One region of the Cetobacterium somerae genome, then DNA from elsewhere that is predicted to be linked to it. Evidence: riboswitches for the same ligand, from Rfam matches in the RefSeq annotation. Region 1 holds a riboswitch; the other holds the start of a gene.

Evidence for each region. A riboswitch is a leader RNA that binds a small molecule or an ion and turns the genes downstream of it on or off. The one in region 1 is predicted to bind thiamine pyrophosphate.
Region 2: it holds a riboswitch for thiamine pyrophosphate, as region 1 does, so the genes downstream of both, tenA (thiaminase II) here and thiS (sulfur carrier protein ThiS) in region 1, are expected to answer to the same signal.

Annotation. Positions count from the first base shown of each region.
Region 1 is NZ_CP092520.1:514,765-531,123, reverse strand. Features, by position in the region: gene MKD34_RS11475 (hypothetical protein) at 1-923, shown strand, start outside; gene MKD34_RS11470 (LytTR family transcriptional regulator DNA-binding domain-containing protein) at 924-1,604, shown strand; gene thiE (thiamine phosphate synthase) at 1,639-2,283, opposite strand; gene thiF (sulfur carrier protein ThiS adenylyltransferase ThiF) at 2,270-2,815, opposite strand; gene thiH (2-iminoacetate synthase ThiH) at 2,812-3,921, opposite strand; gene MKD34_RS11450 (thiazole synthase) at 3,931-4,698, opposite strand; gene thiS (sulfur carrier protein ThiS) at 4,701-4,898, opposite strand; TPP riboswitch at 4,993-5,096, opposite strand; gene MKD34_RS11440 (YczE/YyaS/YitT family protein) at 5,189-5,842, shown strand; gene MKD34_RS11435 (serine aminopeptidase domain-containing protein) at 5,858-6,670, opposite strand; gene MKD34_RS11430 (sodium:calcium antiporter) at 6,754-7,674, opposite strand; gene MKD34_RS11425 (MATE family efflux transporter) at 7,688-9,043, opposite strand; gene MKD34_RS11420 (flavin reductase family protein) at 9,114-9,791, opposite strand; gene MKD34_RS11415 (DUF6693 family protein) at 9,952-10,113, shown strand; gene MKD34_RS11410 (YMGG-like glycine zipper-containing protein) at 10,447-10,803, shown strand; gene MKD34_RS11405 (iron-containing alcohol dehydrogenase) at 10,835-11,992, opposite strand; gene MKD34_RS11400 (GlcG/HbpS family heme-binding protein) at 12,223-12,639, shown strand; gene MKD34_RS11395 (propanediol/glycerol family dehydratase large subunit) at 12,655-14,319, shown strand; gene MKD34_RS11390 (propanediol/glycerol family dehydratase medium subunit) at 14,329-14,877, shown strand; gene MKD34_RS11385 (diol dehydratase small subunit) at 14,889-15,311, shown strand; gene MKD34_RS11380 (diol dehydratase reactivase subunit alpha) at 15,325-16,359, shown strand, end outside.
Region 2 is NZ_CP092519.1:1,202,943-1,219,301, reverse strand. Features, by position in the region: gene MKD34_RS05560 (MATE family efflux transporter) at 1-565, opposite strand, end outside; gene MKD34_RS05555 (ABC transporter substrate-binding protein) at 616-1,590, opposite strand; gene MKD34_RS05550 (ABC transporter permease) at 1,587-2,327, opposite strand; gene MKD34_RS05545 (ATP-binding cassette domain-containing protein) at 2,314-3,030, opposite strand; gene tenA (thiaminase II) at 3,032-3,685, opposite strand; TPP riboswitch at 3,775-3,863, opposite strand; gene MKD34_RS05535 (single-stranded DNA-binding protein) at 3,879-4,304, opposite strand; gene polA (DNA polymerase I) at 4,451-7,117, shown strand; gene whiA (DNA-binding protein WhiA) at 7,127-8,029, shown strand; gene MKD34_RS05520 (bifunctional riboflavin kinase/FAD synthetase) at 8,040-8,999, shown strand; gene MKD34_RS05515 (segregation and condensation protein A) at 8,974-9,654, shown strand; gene MKD34_RS05510 (Eco57I restriction-modification methylase domain-containing protein) at 9,655-11,196, shown strand; gene ptsG (glucose-specific PTS transporter subunit IIBC) at 11,225-12,700, opposite strand; gene MKD34_RS05500 (Mu transposase C-terminal domain-containing protein) at 12,864-13,919, shown strand; gene MKD34_RS05495 (DUF368 domain-containing protein) at 13,935-14,681, shown strand; gene tpx (thiol peroxidase) at 14,709-15,215, opposite strand; gene MKD34_RS05485 (alpha-hydroxy-acid oxidizing protein) at 15,245-16,276, opposite strand; gene dtd (D-aminoacyl-tRNA deacylase) at 16,298-16,359, opposite strand, start outside.

The sequences.
Region 1 (16,359 bases):
TTATTTGGAGTTGTTTAGGTATAATTTATTTTTATAATATAGTAACTCTATTAATATTGTATTCGCCACAGTTTTATGTATATTTATTAGAAGAATCACCAGTCTTTTTAAATATTATTAGAACAGCTAGAAGGGTAATAGATTTAACTAGAATAATTTTTATAATTACACTGTTTCAATTTTTTATTCAAAGAAGAAAAGTTCGAAAAAAAATATCTTTTAGTTGGATTGCCATAGGAATAACATATTTTGTTTTAGAATTTTTCAGAGAACTGTTTCCAAAAGAGAGAAATTTATATTACTTTATAGAATTAATGGAGATTTGTTATATTTATTGGTGTCTTGTTTTTTATATTTTTAAGATATATACAGAAAATGTAATGAGAGCTATAAGATATTCTATAGGTGTAACCTTGAGCTATATATCTCTTTTCTATTTTAAAACTTTAACAGAGCCAGCTGTAATTTTAGGAACCATAATTATTTTAGATTTTTATACGAATATTATTGAAGGTATAATGAAATATAAAAATGAAGCGGTTGATAAAATATATAATAGGCTATGTTTAGTTAGAGATGTAAAAACCTTTGAAAAACTTCTACAAAAAGAAATTTTAAAAAATGTAACATTAGTAGATGTAAAAGTAAAAATACTTTTTGATCCAGAAGAGTATAAAGAATTTATTACAGAAGGTGATGATAATGAAATTGTTATTTCAAAAGATATGATAAAACTAGAAGAGTATAGTTCAGCTTACAGAATTGAATTTAACGAGAATAAATATATTGCTTTAATTTTTGTTGAAGAAGGAGATACGCCTCTAACAATAGAAGAACAAAATTTTTTATTAGACCTTTCTAATAAAATAGGAAGTATAGTCAGTAAAATTAGATTAGACTCTTTATATGAGGAGTTGATTTAAATGATATTAGGGATAGATGTAGATAATAATTTGAAAATAATTTTAAATGAAGTTATTCCTTATAAATGTATTGACTTAAGAAAAAATAGCGATGAAATTCAAAATGTTGATGTTATTATAATTGACTCAAAAACAGAAAATATAGATGAAAAATTAATTGAATATAAAAAAAGAAATTTAAAAGTAATTGCATTAGTTGGAGAAAATGAAACTAGGGAGATGCGAAAATTATTTTTAAGTAACTTAGTAAATGATTGTTTAATTAGGAAAGATATTTTTGAGCTAGAAGAGTGTATACAGCAGTTAGAGAAAAAAGAGAGTAAAATAAACTCTTTTTATCTTTTTGACAGTTTTAAAAGAGGTATATACAATTTTTCAGAAGTAAATTATATCACATATTCAAGTGTTTCAAGGAGAACAGAATTTCATTTAACAAATTCAGAAATTTTTGATATAAAGAAAAATTTCTCTGAAGTAGAGGAAAAAATTATTCATACAAATATTTTTTATAAATTAGATAGAGGAACTATAATTAATATCCAACTGATAGAAGTTTTAGATTATAAAGAAGAAGTTATAGTTTTTAAAAATAAAGATTTTATTTACACTAGTAAATTGAAACTAAAAGAACTTGAAGATAAATGTAATTTAATGAATAATAGAATTGTATTAGGTCTGTAAAAAAACCTCTAATTTTACTTAGAGGTTTTTTTTATTAATTTTTATGCCAATGTATAATCATATTGTTAATTCTTTTAGTAGTTTCAAGAGTGTTTTCTGCACCAACTAATTCAGAAACAAGACAAATAGACTTTGCTCCTAGAGCAAGAACTTTATCTATATTATTTTCTTTGATTCCACCAATTGCAACATAAGGTAATTTAATATTTTTGTTAACAAAATCCAAATATTCTAAAGTAACTAGAGCACATACATCCTCTTTAGTTTCTGTATAAAAAATTGGTCCTACTCCAATATAATCAGCCCCATCTATAATGGCTTGTTGTGCTTCTTGAGGATTGTGAGTAGAAATTCCAATAATTTTATTTTCACCTAAAATTTTTCTAACGTCTTTTATAGGAAGATCGTCTTGTCCAATATGAATTCCATCAGCTTCCGATAAAAGAGCAATATCAAGATAGTCGTTAACTATAAAAGTTGCATTATATTTTAGTGTCAACTTTCTTAAAGCTTTAGCTTCTTCTAAAAGAAGTTTTAAATCTCTCTTTTTTTCTCTGTATTGTATGATTTTAGCTCCGCCTTTTAAAAGGTCTTCACAATATTCTAAAAATTTTTTATTTTTTCCAGATTTAGAATCTGTTATTGCATAAACTCCAATGGGTAAATCAAATTTTTTCATCGGAAAATCCTCCTATTATATCTAAAACTTTATTTGCCATAAGACACGCAATAAACATAACTTTAGTCGAATATGTTTGATAAATTTTTATATCACTATAAAAATCCCCAATCACAGTTAGTTTATTAAATGTTAAATTTTTTATATTTTTTAAATCTCTTCCACCGATACCATTTGCAGATATAATATATTTAGTCGAGTAGTTTTCAATTAAAAGAGTTTTAAATTCTTTTTTATCAAAAGCTTCAATAATGATATCACAGTCTGAAAAAAAATCTAAGATATTATTTTTATCAATTTTTTCTACGAAAAAATCAATGTTTAAATTTTCATTAATAGATTTTAGATTTTTTATCAATGTAGGAGCTTTGTATAATCCTATTTGATTTTCAAAATAAAATTGTCTATTTAAATTAGTTTCTTCAATTTTATCGAAATCGACTAAAATAAAATTTTTAATACCTGCTCTAACTAGGTTCATAGCTACATTTGAACCTATACCACCGCAACCAGCAATACCTATTTTAATCATAAACTACCTTCCCAATCTTTAAAAATAGGTTGATATCCCTTAGTTTTTAGCATAGAAACAATCTCTTGTACGCTTCTATGGTCATCTGTTTCAAACTGAGGTTCTGAGTTATTTGAAAGAGAGTATCCTCCTACTTCTGTAACGGAACCAGCAGAATATTTAGTGACTCCTAAAGGTAGTAAATTATCTCTAAAATTTTGTCCTTCTCTAGTTGAAATATTTATTCCAACCATAGGAAAAGCCAAACGATAAGCTAAGATAAACTGTACAAATTCCTTATCGTTTACAATATTTTCAGGTTTAATATTTCTATAAGCTTCTTTGATCCTAGGAAGAGATATAGAAAATTGAGAGCCTAAGAAATTATTTATTAAATATTTTAGATGCATACCCGCTAAAAATGCTTCTTCAACAGGGTTTCCAAGTCCAAATAGAGTGCCAATATTAATGGATCTTAAATTGGCTAGAGCTGCTCTTTTAGGAGTTTCTAATCTGTAGCTATAATCTGTTTTATTTCCTTTTAGATGATATTTAGAGTATGTCTCTTTATGGTAACACTCTTGATAAACAGTGACACCATCGAGTCCAACTTCATATAGAATGTTATATTCTTCTTGTGAAAGAGGTTGGACTTCAATTATAACAGTAGAAAAATATTTTTTTAAAATTTTAATCGAATTTTTTAAATACTCTATAGAATTTATAGAGCTTTCTCCAGTTAATAAAATAATGCTATGAATTCCAAGAGTTTCAGAGATAAAAATAGCTTCTTTTTCAATTTCTTCAAGAGTTAAATGACGCCTTTTAATTGGATTTGAATGTTTAAAGCCACAGTAACTGCATTCATTATCACAAATATTTGAAATATATAAAGGTGCATAGATATGAATTTCTTTACCAAAATATTGCTCAGTTATAGTATTAGCTTTTAAAGCCATTTTTTCCAATAAGTTTGAAGCTTTTGGAGAAAGCAAAGCTAAAAATTCTAAGTCTTCAAGAATTTTATCTCCACTATTTTTAATAATATTTTCTATATCAGAGGTGCTTAATTTTTCAAAAAAAATTTCATAATTAAAAGATTTATAATGTTGTAAAAATTTATCCATAAGTTCTCACTAATCCCTTAAAAATCCAGTAAGAGGAGAAGAAGCAATAGCGCTATTATTAATTTTACCACACTTAGCTAGGTAAGCTTCTCGTCCAGCTTGAACAGCTTTATTAAAAGCTATGGACATTTTTACAGGATCACCACTAGTTGCAATAGCAGTATCGACTAAAACGGCACTGCACCCCATTTCCATAGCTTCACATGCGTGAGAGGGTTTTCCAATTCCAGCATCAACAATAATAGGAAGAGTACAATTTTCAACAAGAATTTCAATCATTGGCTTTGTTAGAAGTCCTTTATTTGATCCAATAGGAGCACCAAGTGGCATAATAGCTGCTGCTCCAGCAACTTCTAATTTTTTAGCGACAATTAAATCTGGATTGATATATGGCATAACAATAAATCCTTCTTTAGCAAGTACTTCAGTAGCTTTTATAGTTTCTTCATTATCTGGCATCAAGTATTTCATATCACTTATAATTTCAATTTTTATAAAATCACCACAACCAGCTTCTCTAGCAATTCTTGCAATTTTAATAGCTTCTTCAGCATTTCTTGCTCCACTTGTGTTAGGAAGAAGTTTGATGTTTTGTGGAATATATTCTAAAATATTTTCACTTTTTCCAGTGACATCAACTCTTCTTAGTGCGACCGTAATCATTTCACTGCCGCATTTATTTAACATTTCATTGATTAATGAATATTTTGAAAATTTTCCACTACCTGTAATAAGACGATTATTAAATTCTATTCCACCTATAAATAATTTATCCATAATTAACCTCCACATACAAAATTTAAGACTTCAATTGAATATCCTTCTTCAATAGTAATATCAAGTTGTTCTTTTTTTATAATGTTGTTATTGAGTAAAATAATGAGACTGTCAGTATTTAAATTTAAAGAATGAATAAAGTCTCTAATTGTGCTAGTAGAATCGATAGATAGGGATTCGCCATTAAATTTAAAATTCAAAATAAATTACCTCCTTTTTATTGTTAAGGTGGCTATTTTATAAAAAAAAGCTATACCCAATAGAGTATAGCCTTTTAATCAGTTATATAATAATAACTTGATAAAATAGCTTCCCTACGTTGGTTTTAACCAAATCAGGTTCGAAGGGTTAACTTTTTTCAAAGTCTCTCAGCCAAAACGGCACCCCTAGCAAGAACATTTTACATCAAATAAAAAAAAAATCAAATAAAATTTTATTTTTTTTAGAAAAGTGATATAATATTTCAAGCAAAATTATGAAAGGAAAGACTATGAAGCAAGAGATGTTAAGGTATTTGAAGTTAATGTTAGGATTATTATTGTGTGCATTGGGAGTTGTAACTATTTTAAATTCAAATTTAGGATTATCACCGTGGGATGTTTTAAATCAAGGGTTGAATAGAACTATTGGAATAACACTAGGAGAAGCGAATCTTTTAGTAGGAGCTTTCGTTGTTTTATTTAGTATTTTTTTAAAGCAACCGATTGGAAGCGGAACTGTAATAAATTTTTTATTAGTAGGAGTATTTATAGATATGTATATCTATTTAGATATAATACCTAAAGGAGATATATTATTAAAAAAAATATTAATTTTAATAATAGGAATACTTATATTTAGCTATGGTTGTTATGTTTATATATCTACAGGTCTTGGATGTGGTCCAAGAGACGGATTAATGGTAATTTTAACTAAAAAATCAAGTCATCCCTTATGGAAAATAAAAACTTGTATAGAAATTGTTGTTTTAGGTCTTGGATATATTTTAGGAGGAACAATAGGAGTAGGAACAGTAGTTTCTTCACTATGTGTAGGGCCTTTAATTCAGTATTTTTTTAAGCTTAATAGTCAAGACATAAAAAAATTAGAGCATAGAAGTTTAATATCAGAGTTTAAATTTTTAAAAGGAAAAGTATTAAAATAACAAAAGAAGGAAAAGTTAAACTTTTCCTTCTTTTTTCATCCAGAGTAGTATATCGTCATATACTTGATTTTTATTAAGTTCATTTAAAATTTCATGTCTGCAATCTTTATATAATTTTAAAGAAAGTTTGCTAAAACCTAAATTTAAATAAAAATTATAAAGAGATTTAACCCCTAAACCATAAAGTCCAATAGGATCATCCTCACCTGAAATAATTAAAATAGGAGTTGTTCTATTAACAAAATTAAAGCTATCTTTATTATAAAGTTTAGATAAAAAATCTAAAAAATTATAATAAAATTTTGGAGTATAACTAAATCCACAATGAGGATTATCTAAAAATTCTTTTACAACTTTTGGATCTCTACTTAACCAAGATGAGCTGTTTTTATCTTTATCTTTAATTTTTGAATTAGTTCCTAGAAAAATGATATTATTAAAAATTTTTTTAGGATTATCTGTTAAAAGAGATATAGATTTAAAAAGAGCTTTACCAATAAAAGTCATGAATTTTCTTTCATAACAACTACCCATAAAAATATAATTAAATTTTTCTTTAGAATATACTTTCATATGTTTCTGAGCTATAAAGGATCCCATACTATGTCCTAAAATATAAAAAGGGAGATTAGGGAACTGCTCTTTTAAATTTTTACTTATATTAACTTGATCAAAAACTAAAATATCAAAAGAACTACTAAAAAGTCCTAAGGTTCCATTTTTAAGAGCCTCTTCTCCATGTCCTCTATGATCAGATAAAACAACTATATATCTATTTTTATTTAAAAAATCTGTAAAGCTCAAATATCTTTTAGAGTATTCACTCATACCATGTATAATTTGAACAATTCCTATAGCAGGCTTATCATTATTGTAGATTATTTTAATTTTAATCTCCTCCTTTTTAACTCCTATTTAAAAAGAGAGTATAAATAAGTTGAGTATACTGTTAAAAATAGAAGACCGTGAATTCTATTTAATCTATAGTTTCTTAAAACAAATGCTAAAAGAAGAATTGAAGCAACTATATTTAAAATTAAATCAATAAATGCAGTAGTAGGAACATCGATAGGGGTAATAACAGCAGATATCCCTAGAATAAAAAATGTATTAAAGATGTTAGAACCTACAACATTTCCTATTGCAATATCAGTATTTTTCTTAAATGCAGCAACAACAGAAGTTGCTAACTCTGGTAAAGATGTTCCTAAAGAAACAACTGTTACAGAAATAACTCTTTCAGAAATTCCAAAGTTTCTAGCCAGATCAACAGCAGAGTCAACAATAAATTTTCCTCCAAAAACTAAAAGAATAAAGCCAAGTATCGTTACACCAGTAGCTATAGGTAAGGTATAATTTTTTACTTCTAATTCGCTCTCTTCTCTATTCATAACTGTTAAATAGGCATTATACATAAGAAATAATATAAAAAATCCTAATAATATAAATCCATCAATTTTACTTAAGACTCCATTTTTAGCTAAAACATATGTTAAAATTGAAGCAAAAAGTGCTATAGGTATTTCAAATTTAACAGTGTTTCTCGCAACTGTTAAAGGGTAGATAATAGCTGTAATACCTAAAATAACAAGAATATTAATAACATTACTTCCTATAACATTTCCTAATGTGATAGCACTTTTGCCATTTAATGCAGAAATGACATTTACAACAAGTTCAGGAGCAGAAGTTCCAAAAGCTACGATGGTAAGTCCAATAACAATATTAGGAATATTGAATCTTTTAGCTATAACAGAAGCTCCATCAACAAGAGAATTTGCTCCTAAAACCAAAAAAATAACTCCGACAAGTAAAATAATTAAAGATATCATAAATCCTCCTAAATTAAACTAAACTTCTAATCCATTTATATGACATAACACGTGGGTATGTTATGGCACATTTAACAAGTTCTTCTAAACAGATTATAAAGTATAATGTTGTTATAGATAATCCCGGGATGAAGTGAATAGCAGCAAAGGCCATAGGAATTCCTATAATCCAAATTCCAATCATTTCAGTTGCAATTGCATAAACAACATCTCCACCACCTCTTAAAGTACCTATTACTTGTATAATAGCATAAAATCTTGCAGGAATAAAGAATGCCATTATTTTTAAAACAGTAATTACATTTTTAGCTGTTTCAGGAGTTATTTTAAAGACTCCAACAAAAAGAGGAGAGATAAAGTAGAAAATAATTCCGATAGCTACTCCTAATAAAACTCCAAATTGAGATATCTTTATTGAAAGAGAGTACGCCTCATCTTTTAAGCCAGCTCCAATTTTATTACCAATTATTATAGCAGAAGCAGCTCCAATACCTATACCAAAGATATTAAACATATTGTTAACAGTAATTGCAATTTGCATAGTTGCAGTTGCGTTAACTCCAAGTTTAGCATAAGCAATAGAATAAGTTGAAATTCCTAAAATCCACATAATATCGTTAAAAATAACTGGAGATGCAATTTTAAAGAATTCTTTTAATTTTTTTATAGAAAGTTCTTTTAAACCGTGGAATTTTGTTGCAATTACATTATTATAATTATAAATCATGAATAAAAGAAACCCTAGTTCCATAGTTCTAGAGATAGTTGTTCCTAAAGCAGCACCAGCAACTCCCATCTTAGGAGCACCGAATTTACCAAATATAAATAAATAATTTAAAAGACCATTAAAAGCAATTCCAACAATACTTCCGTACATAGGGAGTTTAGTTTGAGCAGTACTTCTTAAAGCCATTGAATAAGCTAGAGTTATAGATGATAGAATATAACTCACAGCAACTATTCTTAAATAACTAACTCCTAGAGACGTAACAGTTGGATCATTTAAAAAAATATGAATTATATTCGCTGGAAAAATTAAAGCAATTGCAGCAAAAAATATTGAAACTCCAAGTGAGATTAAAAGAGAGAGATCTAAAAATTCATGTATTTTTTTGACATCTTTTTTACCCCAAAGTTGAGACATGAAAATAGAGGCTCCCATTCCTACACCAGCTACTGAATAGAAGAAAATCATATAAAATTGATTTGATAAACCAACTGCAGCGATTTCACTTTCTCCAAGCTTTCCAACCATGATATTATCAAGAAGATTTAATGATGCAGTAATCAAACTTTGTAAAATAATAGGAATAGCTAAAGACATTAACATTTTAATAAAACTTTTTTCGAATTTAAATTTTTGAAACATGCGACACTCCTTTTGTAAATTAAAGAGCAGATGGGTTATAAGCTGCCCATCTGCTCTTTTATATTGTATTTTATTTTTTCTTTTTAACCTTACTTTTAACCTTTTTTTTAGGTTTTTTATTGTTTTTTTCATCTCTATATTCTGTATAAGATTTTATATGCTTATATTTTTCTATTAGTAAAGGATTTTTAGCAACAGAGAATCCAAATTGACCAATAGGTTTTTTTGACATTGGAAAATATTCACCATGACAATAATTAATTAGATTAGCCCATTCAAAATGAATTTTGCCTTTTTCATCAATGATATTTTTATTGATATGTGAACCAACAACTTCAGCTAAAAATAAATCATGTGTTCCTAGTGGAATAATTTGCTTAACTTTACATTCGATATTGATAGGAAACTCCTCTAAATACGGAGAGTTAACATGTTCTCCAGGTTTAGCAGTAAGCCCTAGATGTTTAATTTTATCAACATCTCTTCCAGAAATAACACCACAATAGTCAGTTTCTCTTACTTGGAAAGTATTTGGTAAGTTAACTGTAAACTCCATTGTTTCTTTAATATATTCATATGATAATCTCTCAGGTCTAATAGAGATAGAAAGCATAGGAGGATTAGTACAGATAGTACCCGTCCATGCAACGGTAAATGCGTTATTAACACCATCTTTATTTCTAGATGTTATAACTACAGCAGGAACAGGATTTAAAACTACACTTCCTTTAAATAGTTCTTTTGTCATTATTATAACTCCTTACTTTTCTTTTATTTTATCTTTTTATTATACAATATTAATTATTTAATGTCTATAAAATCAAAGAGATGTTTAGAAAAAATCTTGTAAAATTAAAAGAAAAAATATATTATTATAGAATAAAATAAATAAAAGAGGTGAAGAAAAAATGGCAAGAAGATTAAGATGTGATGTAGGATTTGCAGATAGTTTATTATTTTTACTAGGATGGACAGTTTTAGTTGTAATAACTTTTGGATTAGCCTCTCCATTCTTTTTATTCTCTCTTATAAAGTTTATGATAAATAGAACTATTATTGTAGAGGAATAATTAATGAAGATAGAAATTACTCAAGAAGTTTTAAACTATTTAGAAAAGAAAAACATCAAAGATATAAAGTTGTATTTAGAAAGTACAAAAGGTAGTAAGTGATGTCCTGTTATTTTTAGTGTTCAGGTTGAACTGTTAACGGAGGCACAAAATAAAAATCTTGGTAAAAATAGAAAAATAATTTTTAGTGGAGTCAATATTTATATAGATGAGAGTGTTCCACAAAATAAAAATTATAAAATTTTTAAAGTGTTAAAAATACCTTTTTTTCCAATGGTAATAGATGTAGAAACGTTTTAAAATTATGAAAAGTTATATAAGAAAGGAGTTAATATGAAAAAATATCTAATATTATCAGTTTTATCTGTAGTACTTTTATCAGGATGTTCTAATGTTGGATCAAATACAATTGGTTCAACAACAGTTGGAGCAGGAGCAGGAGCTCTTTTAGGACAAGCGATAGGTGGAGATACTGGAGCAACTCTTTTAGGAGCAGGTATAGGTGCAGCAGCAGGTGCATTAGTTGGTTCAGTTCAAGATCAAACTCAGGCTATAAAAGATACAAACCAGCAACCATATTATAATAATCAACCGCAATATAGCCAACCACAATATAATCAACCTCAGTATAATACAAATCAACAATATAATAAACCTTATTATAGTCAACCGTATAGTTCATCATATTAAAAAAGACCTCCCATTGGAGGTCTTTTATTTATTACATAGCACTTTTAAAAATATTTGCAATATCTCTCTCATTACCTTTTCTTGGATTACTAAATGCATTTCCATCTTTTAAAGCATTGCTAGACATAAGTTCAATATCTTCCTCTTTAACTCCAGCTTCTTTTAAACTTTTAGGAATTCCAACATCTCCTGAAAGTCTAAAAATAGCTTCAATTGATTTTTCAGCAGCTTCAATAACAGAAAGTCCATCTGTTTTCTCTCCCATAAATTCAGCTATATCAGCAAACTTTTCAGGATTAGCAATCATATTGTAACGACAAACATGAGGAAGTAACATAGCGTTAGCAACACCATGTGGCATATCATAAAGTCCACCTAATTGATGAGCCATAGCATGAACATATCCTAAGTTTCCATTATTAAAAGCCATACCTGCTAAAAGCGATCCATAGGCCATATTTTCTCTAGCTTTCAAGTTTTCACCATTAGCAACAGCTTGTCTTAAATTTTGTGAAATTAATTTTATTGCTTGAATAGCAGCAGCATCTGTAACAGGATTGGCATCTTTAGAAACATAAGCTTCAATAGCATGAGTAAGAGCGTCCATACCTGTTGCAGCAGTTAAACCAGCGGGTTTTCCAACCATAAGTAGTGGGTCATTGATAGAAACTTGAGGCAGATTTCTCCAACTTACAATAACAAATTTAACTTTAGTTTTAGTATTAGTAATAACAGCATGTCTAGTAACTTCAGAAGCAGTTCCAGCAGTTGTGTTAATAGCTATAATAGGAGGAAGTGGATTTATAAGAGTCTCAATTCCAGCGTAGTCACAAATATCACCAGGATGTGTAACAGCTATTCCGATACCTTTACCGCAGTCATGAGGAGAACCTCCACCTACAGTTATTATCATGTCACACCCTTCTTTTTTATACATATCTGCACCTTCATACACATTTGTATCTTTAGGATTAGGCTCAACATTGTCAAATACAACACTTTCTATTCCAGCTTCGTTTAAATACTTTATAGTTTTTTCTACAGCTCCATCTTTTAAAGAGTGTAAAAATTTATCAGTAACGATTAAAGCTTTTTTTCCATTAAGTATTTGAGCTCTATCCCCAACTACACTAAGGCATCCAGGGCCAAAAAAGTTAACACTAGGCATTAAATAATCATAAAATCTCATTAATAATCTCCTCCCGAAATAAAGTAATTCTTGTTTCAATTTAAGAGTAACAAAAAAATAGAATGTAAACAAGGTAAAAAAATACCTAAAAATGGTAAAAAAAAATCAAAAATATAAAAAATGACAAAAAAGTACAAATCTAAGATTGATTATTACCTTGAAGTATATAGAAAAAGTTGTTAATATTCGATATACGAACAAAAAAATAAAAAGTATAGGGAGGAAAAGTTATGATTATTAAGAGTTTTAATCAAATTACTTTAGAAGCTTCAAAAAAAATGGGTAAAGCAGCATTAAAAAAAGCAATAGAAATAAAAGTCCCAGTTGTGTTTTCAGTAGTAGATAATGGTGGTAATTTATTGTATTTAGAAAGAATGGATGAAGCTTTTGTAACAAGTGTTGATATAGCAATTAATAAGGCTTTTACAGCATGGGCATTAAAGAGTGGTACAAATGAGCTTAGTGAAGTAGTTTTACCAGGGCAAAGTCTATATGGTTTAAATTTGACAAATAACTCTAGAATAATAACTTTTGGTGGAGGATTCCCAATTATTATAAATGATGAAATTGTAGGAGCCGTTGGAGTAAGCGGTGGAACTGTAGAAGAGGACATGGAGATAGCAAAAGCAGCATTAAATTCTTTATAATTTATAGGAGGAACGATGAGATCAAAACGTTTTGAGGTTTTAAGTGAACGTGCAGTAAATAAAGATGGGTTTATAGGTGAGTGGAAGGAAGAAGGATTAATAGCTATGGATAGTCCTTTAGATCCTAAATCAAGTCTTGCAATTAAAGATGGAAAAATAATTGAATTAGATGGTAAAAAAAGAGAAGATTTTGATATGATTGATCTTTTTATAGCTGATTATGCAATTGATTTAAGCTATGCTGAGGAAGCTATGAAGTTATCAACGCTTGAAATAGCGAAAAAATTGGTTGATATAAATGTAAAAAAAGAAGATATTTTAAAAATAACAACAGGAATAACACCGGCAAAGATGGTAGAAGTTATTAGTCATTTAAACGTTGTAGAAATGATGATGGCTGTTCAAAAAATGAGAGCTAGAAAAACTCCTTCGAATCAATGTCATGTAACAAATTTAAGAGATAATCCAGTTCAAATTGCAGCAGATGCAGCAGAAGCTGCAATAAGAGGTTTTGATGAACAAGAAACAACAGTGGGAATTGTAAGATATGCACCATTTAATGCTATTGCAATTTTTGTTGGTTCTCAAGTGGGAAGAGGTGGAGTACTAACTCAATGTTCAGTTGAGGAAGCAACAGAGCTAGAACTTGGAATGAAAGGATTTACAAGCTATGCAGAGACAGTTTCAGTTTATGGAACAGAGCAAGTATTTACTGATGGAGATGATACGCCATGGTCTAAGGCATTTTTAGCATCGGCTTATGCTTCAAGAGGATTAAAAATGAGATTCACTTCAGGTACAGGATCAGAAGCTTTAATGGGGTACTCAGAGGGGAAATCTATGCTGTACTTAGAGACAAGATGTATTTATATAACAAGAGGAGCAGGTGTTCAAGGATTACAAAATGGTGCAGTAAGTTGCATAGGAATGCCAGGAGCTTTACCAGGAGGTATAAGAGCAGTTTTAGGAGAGAACTTAATAGCAATGCTTTTAGATTTAGAATGTGCTTCAGCTAATGATCAAACTTTTTCTCACTCTGATATAAGAAGAACGGCAAGAACTCTAATGCAGATGTTACCAGGAACAGACTTTATATTTTCTGGGTACAGTGCAGTACCAAACTATGATAATATGTTTGCAGGATCAAATTTTGATGCTGAGGATTTTGATGACTACAATATTTTACAAAGAGATTTGAAAGTTGATGGTGGTTTGAGACCAGTTTCTGAAGATGAAGTAATAAAAATAAGAAATAAAGCAGCAAAAGCAATTCAAGGATTATTTAAAGAATTAGATTTACCAGAAATAACAGATGAAGAAGTGTACGCAGCAACTTATGCTCATGGTAGTAAAGATATGCCAGTTAGAGATGTTGTTCAAGATTTAAAAGGGGCTGAAGAACTTTTGAAAAGAGGAATAACAGGTTTAGATTTAGTAAAAGCTTTAAGCAAAAGTGGATTTAAAGATGTTGCTGAAAATGTGTTAAATATGTTAAAACAAAGAGTTTCAGGAGATTATCTTCAAACTTCAGCAATTTTAAATAAAGACTTTAAAATTGTAAGTGCAATAAATGATAAGAATGATTATATGGGACCAGGAAGTGGTTACAGAATTAGTGAAGAGAGATGGAATGAAATTTCTAATATTCCAACAGCAATAAAGCCAGAGAGTATTGAATAGGAGGAAAAAATGGAAATAAAAATAAAAGAGGTTGGAATTGCAAAAAAAGGTGATAGAATAGAAGAGGTAGTTATAGGACTAGCTCCAGCTTTTAAAAAATATCAACATAAAACAATAACAGATATTCCTCATGATGTAGTTTTAATGGAGTTAATTGCAGGAATAGAAGAAGAAGGATTGATAGCTAGAGTAGTACGTATAAACAGAACATCAGATGTTTGTTTTATAGCAAATGATGCAGCTAAATTAAGTGGATCTGGAATAGGGATAGGAATACAATCTAAAGGAACAACGGTTATACATCAAAAGGATTTACTTCCGTTAAATAATCTAGAATTATTTCCCCAAGCCCCTCTTTTAACACCAGAAATTTTTAGATTGATAGGTAAAAATGCAGCTAAATATGCTAAAGGGGAATCGCCAAATCCAGTACCTGTTATAAGTGACCAAATGGTAAGACCAAAATATCAAGCAAAAGCAGCGTTATTACATATAAAAGAAACAAAACATGTAAAAGAGAACGAGAAACCTGAAGAGTTAGAATATACTTTTGAATAAGGAGATGAAAGATGAACAAAAAAATTAATATCGAATTAGATTATCCTTTAGGAGAGAAGAGAAAAGAGTGGTTAAAAACTCCAACTGGAAAAACGTTAGATGATATCACTTTAGAAAACGTTTTAGATGAAAATGTTAAAGCTCAAGATATTAGAATCTCTTCAGAAACACTTAATCTTCAAGGAGAAGTAGCTGAAACAGCAGGGCAACCAACGATAAAAAGAAATTTTCAAAGAGCCAGTGAATTAGTAAAAATTTCAGACGAAAGAATATTAGAAATTTATAATGCTTTAAGACCAAATAGATCGTCTAAAGAGGAGCTTTTAGCTATAGCTGATGAATTAGAAAATAAATATGGTGCAATTGTAAATGCAAATTTTGTTAGAGAAGCTGCAGAAATTTATGAAAAAAGAGGAAAGTTAAGAAAAGATTAGGAGCAATTTAATTATGAAAATTATTGCGGGTATTGATATAGGAAATGCTACTACTGAAGTAGCTTTAGCCAAAGTTAGTAATTCTAAAGTCGAGTTTTTAGATAGTTCTCTTTATAAAACTACGGGTTTAAAGGGAACTGAAGAAAATATAGAAGGAATAAAAAAAGCAATTTTCTTATTATTAGAAAAATTAGATTTAAAATTAGAAGATTTAAATTTGATTAGAATAAATGAAGCTACACCAGTAATTGGTGATGTTTCAATGGAAACAATAACAGAAACAATAATAACAGAATCCACTATGATTGGGCATAATCCAGATACCCCAGGAGGTTGTGGAATAGGAATAGGTTTAACAATTAATATAGATAACCTAAAAGAACTAAATTTTACTTCGTTAGATGAAGAGTATATTGTTATAGCAGCTAAAGATAAAAATTTTTTAGAAATAGCAAAAATTTTAAATTGTGAAATGAATAGAGGTGTAAAAGTCAAAGGCGCTATTTTACAAAGAGATGATGGAGTTCTTGTAAATAATAGATTATTAATAAAAATTCCGATAGTTGATGAAGTTCAGTTGGTTGAAAAAATACCTTTAGGTGTTAAATGCTGTGTTGAAGTAGCTGAAAAAGGAAAAGTTATTGAGAAAATTTCAAATCCATATGGAATAGCAACAATTTTTAATTTAAATTCAGAAGAAACTAAAAAAGTGGTTCCCTTATCAAAAGCTCTTATAGGAAATAGATCGGGTGTTGTAATAAAAACTCCTCAAGGAGATGTTAAAGAAAAAATTATTCCAGCTGGAAATATCTATATAAAAGGTTGTAAAACGACTGAAGAAGTAGGTATACAAGAGGGCGCTCAAAAAATCATGGATAAAATATCTACTTTAAATGTACAAGATATTTTTGGTGAAGATGGAACAAACGTAGGTGGAATGCTGAGAAATGTAAAAAATACTATGAGTAAATTTACAGGTGAGAGTATACAGGATATAAAAATAAAAGATTTATTAGCAGTTGACACTTTTGTTCCTCAAAGAATAAAA
Region 2 (16,359 bases), on a different replicon from region 1:
TTAAAACAAAGATAAAGATATAATTAAGTAATATATTAGAAAAAATACTAATTGTATTATTAATCATTGGGATTTTAGCTTTATTAATAGATCTAAATCCATATGAAAAAATAATATTAAAACATAAAAAAGGAATTCCTAAAGAGACAACTTTTAAATAACTTAAAGCGTCTGTGATAGGTTGATTTTTACTAATAATTCCAAGAATATTTTTACCAAAAATAATAAAGATAAAAGTAACAATAAAAGCAGCAGGAACTCCTAAGATTAAACTTTGACTCATCCCCTCTTTAGCTTCATTATAATTTTTAGCTCCAAATGCACGACTGACCATAGCCGTAGTCCCAACACTGATTGCAAAAAATATTGGAATAACAGTTAGAATTGGAGCAGTTCCTAAACCAACAGAAGCAATAGCTTCCGGTCCTAATCGTCCAACCATAATTAAATCAAAAAAACCAAGTAACGTTTGTACAAACATATCTACAATAGTAGGTAAAGCAATCGTAAAAATAGATAGAATTTCACTTCTATTTTCTCTCCAAAGAGAGCGAATTTGTTTCAAAATAATCCCTCCAAAAATTTATTTCTAAAGGGTATTATATATTAAAAAATTTAAAATTGATATATAAAATTTTCAGCTGGAAGTTTTTTTTGAATGATGCCGTTTTCATATAACCAATTAACATTATTTTCCCAAATTTTCTTAGTTTGAGTTAAAAATTTATTTTGAGGTGTTTCCATTATTGGTAATAAAATTTCCAAACTTTCCTTTTCTACAGTTTCACTTAGTGGAAATTGATCAACAGCTTGTTTTGAAAGAAGAAGATTTAAAGAATCATGAGGATTATTCTTAACATCTTCAAATCCTTTTTGCATAGCTTTTAGAACTTTTGTATAAGTTTCTTTATTTTGATTTAAAAGCTCATCGTTAGCGACTAAGACAAGCTCGTATGCTTGAGGTATTCCAAAGTTGTCAATTAAAAAATAGTTTATTTCTATACCCTTTTCTTTAATGACAGGAACTTCATGATTAATCATATTTCCAATTGTAAAATCAACTTGATTTGTAATCATAGATGTTAAAAGTTCAAATCCTACATCAGTAATTTTTAAAGAGTTAGGATCTAAATTTTGAGATTTCATCATTGATTTTAAATATGTTTCTGAAAGAACTCCACCGCTAGTACCTGCAATTTTATTTTGAAAATCTTTTGGAGATGTTATATTTTTTTCTTTTAAAGAGATAACTGTATTAACAGATCTCTGAAGTATTGCTCCGAATGATTTTATAGGAACATTCTCATTAGCTCTTGCCATAATAACACTATTTAAATAGGAAATTCCTATATCTGCTTTTTTAGCAGCAGGCAAAGTTAAAGAGTCACTAGGTGAGGATGGATAAATTATATTTAGTTTTATTCCTTCATCTTTAAAATACCCTTTTTCAATAGCGGTATAAAGAAAGGAGTGAACAGCATTAGGATACCAATCTAAAATTATAGAAACTTCTTTTAAATTATTTTCTTTTTTTGATTTACAACTAACCAATAAAATAATCATTATTAAAATAGTAAGTATTTTTTTCATTTATTCCTCCAATGTAATATTGTATTTTCAAATATATTTATAATTTGCACTAAACCGATAGCAAGTAAAGAGATTATAACTATTGGTGCAAAAACTCCCGCACCGTCTAATTGAGACATCATTCTTTTACTAAAATATCCAAGACCAGATGTAGCACCTAGCCACTCACCAATGGCTGCTCCGATTAAAACAAGAGGAATGCTCATTTTAAGAGCAGAAAAAAAACTGGGAAGAGCTCGAGGTAGTTTTAATTTAAAAAAAATTTGAGATTTACTTGCGTTGAGACTCTTGAAATAATTAATCTCATCTTTTTCTATATTTTGTAAGCCGTTATATATAGTTATTGTAACCGGAAAAAAAGATATAATTACAGAAACTATAACTTTACTCCAAATAGAGTAGCCAAACCATAGAATAAAAATAGGTGCTAAAGCAGTAATAGGAATAGTTTGACTAGTTATAATTAAAGGATGAATACAGCTGTATACTATATGACTAAAATCCATAGAAATAGCTAAAAATATTCCTAATAAAATAGTAAAAATTAAAGAAATAATTGCAATATTAAGTGTAGCCGGTAAGTGAACAAAGAAAAGGCTTTCCTTAAGAATCCAAATTTTTTTTAGTATATTTAAAGGAGTAGGGAGGATATATCCTTTATTAATATATCTCCCTACAATCTCCCATAATATAATAAAAGAAAATAAAGAGAGAAGGGAAAAATTAATTTTTTTCATAAAAATCATCTCCCTTAATAATAGAAAGAATTTCTTTTCGTAATTTTAACTTTTCTTCAAGAGTTATATTTTTCGGTACAAAAAATTCTTTAAATTTTGAAAGTGGCTTTTTTTGACAAACAAAAATTCTATGAGAAAGAAAAATTGCTTCATCAATATCATGAGTAATAAAAATCATACTTTTATTTAATATTGAAACTGTATTTAAAAGCCAATTTTGCAAATCTTCCCGCGTAATAGCATCTAAAGCGGAAAAAGGCTCATCTAAAAGAAGTAGATCACTATCACTCATAAGTGTCCGAATAAGTGAAATACGTTGCTTCATTCCTCCTGAAAGTTCTTTTGGATAATTATTTGAATACTCTAATAAATTAAATCTTTTTAAAAGAGATTTAGCTTTTTCACTTTCCTTTTTTTTATCTCCCTTTTTTATCTCGATAGGTAAAAGAATATTCTCTAAAATAGTTCTCCAAGGAAGTAGAGTGTCAGATTGAGGCATATAGGATGTACTTTTTAGTTGAACAATACCATTAAAATCTTTTTCGATTCCAGCCAATATTTTGATGATTGTTGATTTTCCGCAACCACTTCCCCCCACAATACTAATTAGTTCATTTTTTTGAATATTAAAAGAAAGATTATCCAAAATATAGTTATGATTATCGTATTTAAAAGTTAGATTTTTTGCTTCAAGTATGTACATTTTAAAAAGACCCCTTATATGACATATCCCAGAATTTATATTCATAAATACTACAATTAATAAAAATAGTTTTTAAGTGTTCTTTTTCTTCTTCAGATATATTTTGACAATACTTTTCAACAAGTTCAATGTTCCAGTTAGTTAATTCTTTGTATCTAGAAGATGAGTAACATTCAATCCATTCCCCATAGAAGTCATCATTAGAACCGTAAATTTCTTTTAACTTTAGTCCAATCATTTCATAACTCCACATACAAGAAAGAGCTGCAACTGCTATTTCTTTTATATCACCACAATGGGCAACTGAAAGCATATAACTAGTATATGATGTATTATCAAGAGTTGGTTTTTCTAAAATAATATCTTGTTCAGTAATTCCTAATTTTTTCATATAAACTCGATGTATACCCATTTCAGAATTTAATATACCATCTGTAAGAGAGGCAAATTTTTTCATATCATTTTCATTTTTACTTTTAATAACACCTAATGCAAAAAGTTTTGCATAATCAAGAAGATAAATATAATCCTGAATAATATAAAATTTAAATTTATCTTTTTCTAGAGATCCTTCACCAATACCTTTTACAAATGGATGAGAATAGTAACTATCCCAAATTTCTTTAGCATTTTTATATAATTCTTTTGAAAACATAAAAAACCTCCTATTAAAATTTTTATAAATAAAAAAAGCTATCTTCCAAAAAATAGGAAAATAGCTTATATCCACAATTATAAAATAAAAGTGATAATTAACTACTTCCCTACGCTAGTATTAACTAGATCAGGTTCTAAGGGTAAATCTCAGCCAAAAGGCACCCCTAGTAGTTTAAAATATTATTCAATTATTAGAATGGAAACTCATCTTCATCAAAAGATGATCCACCAAAGTCATCGTTAGAAGATTGCTCAGCAACTTTAGGTGCTGAATAAGATGGTGTTGGAGCAAAATCAGATGGTGCAGATGATTCTCCTCTTCCTTCAACAAATTCCATACTTTCTACAAGTACATCATAAGATGTTCTTTTTTCTCCGTTTACCTCATATCTATTCATTTGAAGTCTACCGTTAACAGCAACTTTTCTACCTTTTCTTAAGTATTCACCGATAAGTTCAGCTGTTTTTCCAAAAGCAACACAGTTAATAAAGTCAGCTTCTCCTTTAGAAAAAGGTCTATCAACTGCTAAACTAAATCTTGAGTATGCTTTTCCGCTTTGACCAAATTTAAGTTCAGGATCTCTAGTTAAACGTCCAATTAATACAACTAGATTCATAAATACCTCCTACATTTTAGTTTATACACAGAGATTATAACAGAAAAATAAAAAAAATAATATTTATTTATAAAATAATTTTTTTAACTAAGGTATTGAATATGGTATAATATTATGAAAAATGTAAATTATAGAAAGGGGAAAAAATGAAAAAAGCAGTTTTATTAGATGTGAGTGCAATAATGTATAGAGCTTTTTATGGAAATTTAAATTTTAGAACTAAAAACGAACCAACGGGAGCGGTATATGGATTTGTGAATACTCTTATGAGTATTATAAATCAATTAAATCCTGATTATATAGGGGCTGCTTTTGATGTAAAAAGAGCCACTTTAAAAAGAAGTGAAATATATAAGGAATATAAAGCTCAAAGGGATGCTGCGCCAGAAGATTTAGTGGCTCAAATACCTAGAATAGAAGAGCTTTTAGATTGTTTTGGAATAAAAAAATTTAAGATAGATGGATATGAGGCAGATGATGTATTGGGAAGCTTGGCTAAAGAGTTAGGAGCTGAGGGTATTGAATCTTATATAATAACAGGAGATAAAGATTTATCTCAGATTTTAGATTCGCATGTGAACATAGCTCTTTTAGGAAAAGGTGATGGTGGAGGATTGAAAATACTATCTACTGAAGAGGATGTTATTGAACAGCTAGGAGTAAAACCAAAAATGATTCCAGATTTATTTGGATTAATTGGAGATACAAGTGATGGAATTCCAGGAGTAAGAAAAATTGGTTCTAAAAAAGCTATTCCAATGTTAGAGAAATATGGGAATTTAGAAGGAATTTATGAAAATATAGATTTTTTAACTGAACTTCCTGGAATAGGAAAATCTTTAGTAAATAATCTAATTGAGGATAAGGAGTTAGCTTTTATAAGTCGTGAGCTAGCAACAATTGAACTATTAAATTTAGGTATAAAGGCAGATGAATTAGAGTATAAAAAAGATGATAAAAAACTTTTAGAACTCTTTAAAACATTAGAATTTAAATCTCTAATAAAAAAGATGAATTTAGAGGATGGACAAAGTCAAGTAATAGCTCAACCAGTTTCACAGAATGGAATGCAGCTAGGATTATTTAGTTTTCAAGGGGCACCTGAAATACTTGAGGAAAAAGGATTTTTTGTATTAGAAGGAATTAAAATAAAAGAAAAATTAAACTCAGATAGTGAAATATCTATTTATTGGGGAGAAAAAGGTGCGGCAGTATCTTTAAAAAATAAAGATTACTTTTTGCCGTTAAAAGATGAAGAAAGTAAAAATTATTTTAAGGAAGTTTTAAATTCAAATAATAAATTTATATCATATGGGTTTAAAAACTTTTTAAGACATGGATATTTTGTAAAAAATATGGATTTTGATACAATGTTAGCTTATCATTTATTAACATCTCAAACTAGAGAAGAGATTGAAGTAATGTTAAAAAATGTTATAGAAGAGGACGTAGAAAAGTATAGTGAAGTTTTTGGAAAAACAAAAATAGAGGATATATCTGATGAAGATTATGGAAAGTTTCTTACAAAAAGAACAAGGGGAATGCTTGTTGCTTACCCAGAGCTTGTAAAAGAATTGGAAAATAATAATCTATATAATGTTTTAAAAGAAACAGAGATGCCTTTGATTAGAGTATTAGCTGATATGGAAATTGAGGGAATAAAAATATCACCAGAATATTTCTCTAAATATAGCTTAGAATTAGAAAGTAGAATAGATGAGTTAACAAAAAAAATATATGAGGAAGCAGAAGGGGAATTTAATATTAATTCACCTAAACAATTAGGTGAGGTTTTATTTATTAATTTAAATATTCCCCCAGTGAAAAAAACTAAAACAGGATTCTCAACTGACAGTGAGGTTTTAGAAAAATTGGCTGAACAAGGGTATGAAATAGCTAAATCTATTTTAGAGTTTAGAAAATTAAGTAAATTAAAATCAACTTATGTTGATCCTCTTCCAAAAATGGTTGATGAAAATAATAGATTACATACAACTTTTAATCAAACAGGTACAGCAACAGGAAGATTATCATCATCAGACCCAAATCTTCAAAATATTCCAGTGAGAACTGAAGAGGGAATGAAAATAAGAGCAGGATTTATAGCCAAAGATGGCTCTGTTTTATTGGGAATAGATTATTCTCAAATAGAATTAAGAGTTTTAGCTGAAATATCACAAGATACAAATTTAATAGAAGCATACTCTGAGAATTTAGATTTACATAGCTTAACAGCTAGAAAAATCTTTGACTTATCAGAAGATGCTTTAGTGACAAGAGAGCAAAGAGATGCTGCTAAAACAGTGAACTTTAGCATAATATATGGTAAGACAGCCTTTGGATTATCTCAAGAATTAAAAATAACACCAAAAGAAGCTTCAGATTATATAACAAGATATTTTGAACAGTATCCAGCAGTTAAACATTTAGAGAAAGAGATAATTGAATATGCTGAAGAACATGGATATGTTGAGACATATTTTAAGAGAAAAAGAATAATAGAAGGAATCAACTCGAAAAATAGAGTTATAAAAAATCAAGCAGAAAGAATGGCTGTGAATACAGTGATTCAAGGAACTGCTGCTGAAGTTTTAAAAAAGGTTATGATAAATTTATATGACTTATTAAAAGATAAAGAAGATATACATATGTTGCTTCAAGTTCATGACGAATTGATATTTGAGGTAGAAAAAGAAAAGGTTTTAGAATACAAGGAAAAAATAGAAAAAATAATGAGAGAAAGTATTCAATTCTCTAAAGTTAAATTAGAAGTAAATAGCTCTATAGGACAGAATTGGGCTGAAACAAAGTAGGAGGAGATTGTGTCGTATACTTATAAAGTTAAAAATGAAATACTTCATCGTTGCGACTTGAATGAAGATGAAAAATACGCCGAGATAAGAGCGATACTCTTATTAAAACATGCTATTAATCAAAACAGCATAGAGTTGAAATTAGAAAATAAAGAGATAGCTGAAAGAATTTATTTTATGCTAAAAAAGTTAACAAACTTAAAGATTTTTATAAAATTTTCTAAAAGTAAAAAATTTGGAGAGCATAACACTTATGTAATAAGTATTCCATCACAACCTGGAATAAAAAAGTTTATTGAAAGTTTAGAAAAATATTCATCTAATGGAGATGAAGTGAGTGAAGAGGTTGAAAAAGGATTTATAAGAGGGATGTTTTTGGGATGTGGTTATATAAAATCTCCTGAAAAAGAGTATGCTTTAGATTTTTTTGTTGATAGTGATGAATTAGCAGATGAGTTATATAATCTTTTAGTGAAACTTGAAAAAAAAGTTTATAAAACAATAAAAAGAAATAAACCTCTTGTGTATATGAGAAATGCAGAGGATATTATGGATATAATAGTTTTAATTGGTTCGATGAAAGAGTTTTATAATTATGAAGAGACAACCATGATAAAAGATTTAAAAAATAAAACTATTAGAGAGATGAACTGGGAAGTTGCCAACGAAACTAAAACTTTGGATACAGCTAGAAAACAGGTAAAAATGATAAACTATATTGGATATAAAATTGGATTGAATGAATTGAGTCCAGTTTTGGAAGAGATAGCATTTTTAAGGTTAGAAAATCCAGAGGCTTCATTACAAGAGTTAGCAGAGATGATAGGAATATCTAAATCTGGAATTAGAAATAGATTTAGGAGATTAGAAGAAATACATAATGAACTTTTAGAAAAAGAAAGGGAAGCATAAGGGGAGTACAATGAAAATAATAGAGGATATTTTGCTAACTAAAGAAAAATTTGAAAATACATATGTAGCTATAGGTGCTTTTGATGGAATTCATATGGGACATAGAGAATTAATTTCTCAAGCCGTAAAAAAAGCTAAAGAAACTGGTGGGGAATCAGTTGTTTTTACTTTTTTAAATCATCCAATGGAAGTAACAAATAGAGTAAAAGCACCTAAATTAATTAGCTCTTTAGAAGAGAAAGTTCATATAATAGAATCTTTAGGAGTAGACTATTTAATACTTCAACCTTTTACTCAAGAATTTTCTAATATGACCCCTCAGATATTTGTAGAAAGAGTTTTAGCAGATTTATTAAAAGCAAAGGAAATATATGTAGGGTTTAACTTTTCTTTTGGAAAGGGAGGAAAAGGTACAGTTGAAAATTTAAGACAATTGGGAAAGCAATATAAAATTTTTGTAAATATAATAGAGCCTGTAAAAATTAAAGAGCAGATTATAAGTTCAACATTTATAAGAGAAATGTTAGCAACGGGGAATTTGGATATAGCTAATAGATGTTTAGGTCAACCATTTTTAATTATTGGTGAAGTTGTTCATGGAAGAAAGTTAGGAAGAATAATGGGGTTTCCTACAGCAAATTTAAAAATATTAAATAAAATATATCCTCCTTTTGGTATATACGGAGGAAGAGTTAAAATAGAAGGTGAACAAAATTGGTGGCATGCAGTTATTAATATAGGAAAAAATCCAACATTGAAACCTGATGAAAGAAGTATTGAGGTTCATATATTAGATTTTGATAAAGATATATATGGGAAAAGAATATATGTTTCTTTAATAGAGTTTTTAAGACAAGAAAAAAAATTTAATTCAATGGATGAATTAAAAGAAACAATAAAAAATGATGTTTTAAATTGGAAAGAAAAGGTAAGGGTAAAAGCAGATGGAGATTGTATTAAAAATAGATAACTTTGAAGGCCCTTTAGACCTTTTACTACATCTTATAGAAAAGAAGAAAATGAAAATATCTGAAATAAAAATATCTCAGATAATAGATGAATATCTTCAATTTATAGAGAAAGCACAAAGTGATAGTTTAAGTGTAAAGGTGGAGTTTTTAGAAATTGCATCGGAACTATTAGAGATAAAAGCAGTATCTATACTAAGTGTTGAAAAGGAAGAGGAAAAAGAAAAGGATCTAAAAAGAAGATTAGAAGATTATAAAGTATTTAAAGAAGTTGCACAAGTGATATCAAGTATTGAATGTGAATATAATATTTCTTATACTAGAAAAGAGGGGAGAAAAATAACCAAAAATATTCCCAAAGAGTTTGATTTAACTAGTTTAAAACTTCAAGATATGTTTAATAGTTATGTAAAATATTTACCAAAAGATGAGGAATATTTAGAAATTGAAGTTGAAAAAAGATATTCCTTGAAAGAAGAGATGGATAGAATAAAGGTTATTCTTTATTCTTCCGAAAAGGTTGTAGTAGATCTTTTCCGAAGAGCAGAGAATAGAACACATTTGGTATATATATTTTTAGCGATATTAGATTTATATAGAGATGGGATTATATTGATAGAGGGTGAAGGTAACTTAAAGCTCTTTAGGAGGGATTAAGTGGAATACAATTATAAGATATACACACCAGAAAAATATGCTAGTAGTATGAGTAAAGTAGCTTTGAAGAAATATTTAGAAAATAATTCAAAAGAAGATATATTAAATATAAAAGTAATAGATATATCATGTGGTTCTGGAAATCTTTTATTAGCATTATTAGAGGAATTGTTAAAAATTTCAAAAGAAATTTTTGGAGAGTATAGATACAGTGAAAATTGGATAACGGGATTTGATGTAGATTTAAATGCATTAAAACTATTAGAAAAAAGAGCTGAGGCTCTTTTCTTTAAATATGGGGTATTTGGGAAATTAAATCTAAAAGAGTGTGATTCATTATATGAAAAAATAGATGAAAAGTATGATATAGTAATAGGAAATCCACCATATTTAGGAGAAAAAAATCATAAAGAAATTTTTCACACAATAAAAGAAACCGCTTTTGGAAAAAAATACTATAAACCGAAAATGGATTATTTCTATTTCTTTATAGATAAAGGTATTGATATATTAAAAGACGGAGGTATTTTAGTATATTTAACTACTAATTATTGGTTAAAAGCTGATAGTGCAGAAGGAATAAGAGAAAAAATGAAGTTAGAAGGTAGTTTCTTTAGATTGGAAAATTATAGTTATTCAATATTTAAAGATGCTATTGGACAACACAATATAATTTTTTATTGGCAGAAAAATAGAGAAAACTTAGAGATATCTGTAAATGATGATGATATCGAGTATTCTATTGAACAAGAAAATATTTTTACAGAGGAACATAGTAAAATTGCATTAATTCCTCCTTTTTGGAAAGAAAATATAAAGAAAATTAGAGAAAAAAGTAATGTTATTTTAGGTGACCTTGTAAATATTAATCAAGGGATAGTGAGTGGAGCGGATAAGGTTTTTGTTTTTGATGAGTATAAAGAGGAGTTTAAAAAATATTTAAAACCATTTTATAAAAATAGAGATATAGGTAAATATGAAATATCAAAAAAACCACCATTTTGGATTATGTATTTAAATGGCAAGTCTAAATTAGATGATGTAGTCACAAATTATTTATTGGATTATAAGAGTAAACTATCTATGCGAAGAGAGGTTATAAATAATAGAATAAATTGGTGGGAGTTACAATGGGCTAGGGATGAAGATATTTTTTTAAAACCTAAAATTATAGTTAGACAAAGATGTAAAACTAATAATTTCGCCTATACAGAAAAAGAGTTTTATGGAAGTGCGGATATATATTATTTAACTGCAAAAACAGAAGAGATTAATTTATACTATATTTTAGGATACTTAAACTCTAAAATTTTCTTTTCATGGTTTAATTATATAGGAAAGAAAAAAGGAAAAAATTTAGAGTTTTATTCAACTCCTTTAAAAGAATCACCTCTATATTATCCAACTGTTAAAGAAGAAATAAAATATATTGAAAATCTTGTAAAGAAACAACTTGAAGATTATAATGAAAAAACTCAAGATGAAATTGATAATTATTTTAGTAAAATAATGAATATAAAAAATATGAGTGCAGAGAATTAACTCTGCACTCATATTTTTTTTATGAATATTATAAAGCTTTTATATCATTTGCTATAAATTGAGCTTTAGCACCAAATATCGCTTGAACTCCATTTTGTCCAACTTTTAGAACTCCAGAAGCTCCAAGTCTTTTTAATTCTGCATCGTTTACAAGAGCAGTATCTTTAACTTCAAGTCTTAATCTAGTGATACAAGCGTCGACAGAAATAACATTTTCTTTTCCTCCTAGAGCAGCAAGAACAAGAGTAGCTAATTCACTACCTTCAGCTTTAGGTTGATCATCAACTTCAGTACCAACTTCTCTTCCAGGAGTAGCTAAATTGAATTTTCTAATAAAGAATCTGAATCCGAAGTAATAGATTACAGAGAATCCTAAACCGACAATAATAACCATTGGCCAGTTAGTTTCAAATCCCTCAGTTCCAGGAAGAACTCCAAACATAATATAGTCAATAACTCCACCAGAGAATGTCATACCAATTCTAACACCAAACATGTTCATTAACATAAATGATAGTCCAGCGAAGATACAGTGGATTCCGTATAAAACAGGAGCAACGAATAAGAATGAGAACTCTAAAGGTTCAGTTATTCCTGTTAAGAATGAAGTAAGAGCAGCAGAGAATAAAATTCCAGCAGCCATTTTTTTATTTTCATTTCTTGCTTCGTGGTACATTGCAAGAGCAGCAGCAGGTAGTCCAAACATCATGAATGGGAATTTACCAGTTAAGAATTTTCCAGCTCCAGAATATGTAGCTGATGAGAATGAATGAACTCCATCTTTTAACATTGCAAACCAAATAGCTTGGTCTCCGTTAACGATTTGACCAGCGTTGTTTGTATACTCACCAAATTGATACCAGAAAGGTGCGTAGAAAATATGATGTAATCCAAATGGAATTAAAGCTCTTTCTGTAATTCCAAATAATAATGTAGAGATATTAGTATTTGTTTCATTAGCTAAGTAAGATAATTGAGCAAGTCCTGCTTGAACTGGTTGCCAAATATAAGGCATAGCTAAACCAACTAAGAAAGCTAATACAGCAGTCATAATAGGAACAAGTCTTTTTCCTGCAAAGAAACCTAAGAAAGCTGGTAACTCTGTTTTATAGAACTTTTTGTAACAAATAGCAGCAATAATACCTGCGATAAGTCCTCCGAAAACTCCAGTTTGAAGAGTAGGGATTCCTAAAACCTCTGCGAAAGCAGGATTTCCAGCAGCAATACCATTAGCAGCATCTGTAAGTGTTCCCATAGTAGTATTCATAATCAAAAGTGCAACAATAGCAGCAAGAGCGGCAATACCGTCTCCACCTACTAAACCAATAGCAGCTCCAACAGCAAATAAAAGTGGTAAATTACCAAAAATTATTCCTCCAGCTTGCTCCATTAAAGGTATTCCTAACTTATTTCCAGCAGCAAGGAATATACCAGCAGCTGGTAAAATTGCAACCGGTGTCATCAAAGCTTTACCGATTTTTTGAACTTCAGCAAATATTTTCATAAAACTCCTCCATAAGATTGATAATAAAGAATGTTTAATTCACTAAAAGAATACATTTTATTTTAAAAAAAGTCAAGAAAATTATCAAAATAAATGAGCCTTTTTTTTACGCATAATTTGTGTTATAATTTAACAAAAGTTTTTAAAAGGGAGTAAAACATCTATGAAAACAGATGAAAAAAATAGAAAATATAAGATACTTGAACCCTTTTTTAAGAAGGAGAAAAAATTAAGAGAGATAGAAAAAGAAACTCAAATCTCTTATGCCACATTAAAAAGATGGGTAAGTCAATATAAAGATTCAGGAGAAAAAGGATTAGTAAAAAAAACTAGGGTAGATAAGAATACTTTTAAAAAAGTAAATGAAGATGTAATGGAACACTTAAAAGCTTTGTATAAAGAATACCACACACTACCAGTAACAAAACTGTATGATAAAGCTAAAAATACCCTCAGTTCTTATAATAGTATGATAAGTTACCCAACTTTTTTTAGAATAATAAACAATTTAGATGAAAATATTAAACAAAATTCTATAAAATCTGTAAAAAAAGATAGGGTGTACGAATATGCTATTATACAAAAAGCGATTCCAATTCCTTTTTTTAATAATAAAAATAAAATTTTTTATTTGACTATTTTTTATAATAAAGAGAATTATAAAATAATAAATTTTATTTTTGAAGAAGAGAAAAGAGAATTAATAAAACTATTTAATTTTATTCAAGAAAGTATTATAATAGAAGGAGCTTATCCTAAAAATATATCTTTGGATGAACGAATTCAAGGAGTTTCTAAAAACTTATTAAGAACAATATTTTTTAAAACTAAAATAAGTCTAATTCAAGAAGAAGCTGACGAAAATATGATGGGATTCGTTAGATATATTGATACAGATATTTTGAAAGAATTTAACAAAGAAAAACCCAAGAATATAAAAGAAATTTCATTGTTTATAAAAAAATATTTATTTATAGAAGATAATAAAATAGAAGGTTTAAATAGTGAAGAGAAATATAAACTTTTATATTTTTTACATAAGTATAAAAGAAAAGTTTATAATAGTACAGTTAGAGTAAAAAATAATATATATAGTAGTTCATTGTTAAAAGATAAAGAGGGCTCTGTTGTAGATATATTCTATAATGAGTTTTCTATAGAAAGAGTTGATGTTTACATGAAGGATATATTTATTGATAAAGCTAAAATAATAAAATAAATACTAGGAGTGTGCATGTTTAAAAATTTTTTAAAAGGAATAGTAATAGGAGTTGCAAATGTTTTACCTGGTGTTTCAGGGGGAACACTAGCAGTAGTGTTAAATATTTATGATAAATTAACAGAAGCAGTTGGGAATTTTTTGACAGCTTCAATGGAAAAAAAAATAGAATATGCTAAATTTTTATCACAAATAGGGTTGGGAGCAGTAATTGGAATTGTTGCATTTGCAGGAGTTATTTCTAAAATGTATACGTTATATCCTAGAGGAACAACAATTGTTTTTCTATTTTTGATACTTCCGTCAATTCCAGTAATATTAAAAGGTGAAAAATTTTTTAAAAGAGATAATCTTTTTGCCTTTTTCGCAGGCGTTATATTTACAGGAGTTTTTATATATATAACGAAATTGTTTGCAGGAGAAGAAGTTGTGAGAACAACAGCTTCTATTTTTACAATATCTTATGGAATTAAACTTTTTTTCTGTGGGATAATAGCAGCAGGAGCTATGGTAATACCTGGAATTTCAGGATCTTTATTACTTATGATAATGGGAGAATATTATAATATATTAGGATATATAAAAAGTTTTAATATATTACCATTAGGTTTTTTTGCTGTAGGAACAGGAATAGGATTAATTTTAGTTTCTAAGGGAATAAATATACTGCTTAACAAATATAGAAGTTATACTTTAAACTTTATAGTTGGTATAATAATCGTTTCTTTAGTACAAATAGTAGAAACGTTGTTTATAAAATAAAAAAAGCCTTAAAAAGGCTTTTTTATTTTATAATTTTTTTAAAGCTTCTAAAGCAGCATCGTAATTAGGCTCTTCAGTAATCTCTTTTAAATATTCAGTGTAAGCTATTTTACCATTTTTATCTATGATAATTACAGCTCTTGAAGTTAATCCAAGTTCTTTAATATATAGTCCATAGTTATGTGAAAACTCTCTATCTTTATAATCTGAAGTAGTTATAGCATTTTTAATATCTTTAGCTCCACAGAATCTGTTTAAAGCAAAAGGTAAATCCATAGAAATAGTTAAGATAATAACATCCTCTAATTTTGCAGCTTCTTTGTTAAATCTGATAGTTTGCATTTCACAAACAGGTGTATCAATAGATGGCATAGCTGAAATAACTACAGTCTTTCCTTTTAAATCATTTAGAGAAAGAGGTGATAAATCAGTTTTTGTAACAGTAAAGTTAGGTGCAACATCTCCAACAATAACCTCTTTTCCAACTAATGTTAAAGGACTTCCACCAAATGTAATAACGTCTTTTCTTTCCATGATAAAACCTCCTAAATTTTGTATTTAAATTATACTTTTTTAGTGTATAAAATGCAAGAAAAACTTTTAAAATTTTTAACATCATCAGCACCACTTAGTATCATACTTTGATAAAGTTGACTTTTGAATGTTTCAAGAGTAATTTTAACTCCTTCTTGTCTACCTCCAATAGATCCCCAAATTATAGGACGACCAATTAAAACTCCATCAGCTCCAAGTGCTAGATATTTAAGAATATCTACTCCTTCTCTCACCGCTCCGTCGGCTAAGATAGTTATATCATTACCTACAGCTTTAGATATTTCTTGTAAAACTTCAGCAGGAGCAAAAGTTTCATTTAAACAACGACCTCCGTGATTAGAAACAACAATAGCAGAGGCACCTGCGTTAACACATATTTTAGCTTCATCAACAGTTAAAATTCCTTTTATAATAACAGGAAGCTTTGTTGATGAAATAATTTCTTTTAAATCATTTAAAGTTTTAGGACCTACAGGTTGGTTAAATAATTTCATCGTAACAAGACCAGCACCATCTACATCAATTCCAACAGCTATCGCTCCAGCTTCTTCAGCTAGTTTGATTCTTTTTATGATTTCAGAATTTTCTCTAGGTTTAATTATGGCAATACCTTTACCATTAGCCTTCTTTATTGCATCAATTCCTACTTGAAAACAATTAGGATCTCCTGTATCTCCAATCATAGCTATAGTACCAGCGTCGATAGCTCCAAATACAATATCGTTAGAGTATTCTTCATCACTGACATATCCACCCATATTGAATTTTGTTCCAGTTATAGGAGCAATCATAGCTGGAAAAGATAATTCTTCTCCAAAGAAATTACATTTTAATTTAGGGTCAGTGACTCCATGTAGAGTCCTCATTGCAATTTTGACCTCTTTTAATTTTTCATAAGATCTTTGAAAGCTTCCACCACTAATAGCTCCACCCATTCCAGGAACTTTACCTGCACACCATCGACCATTACACTCTGGACATAATATACAAAAATCTTTCATTCTTTCCTTTGCATTTTTTTTAATCTCTTTTATATCCACTTTTTTCCTCCCGTAAAATGTTTATTTTGAACAATCTTTTGTATCGATTATTAAAGTAACTGGACCATCATTTAAAAGTTCAA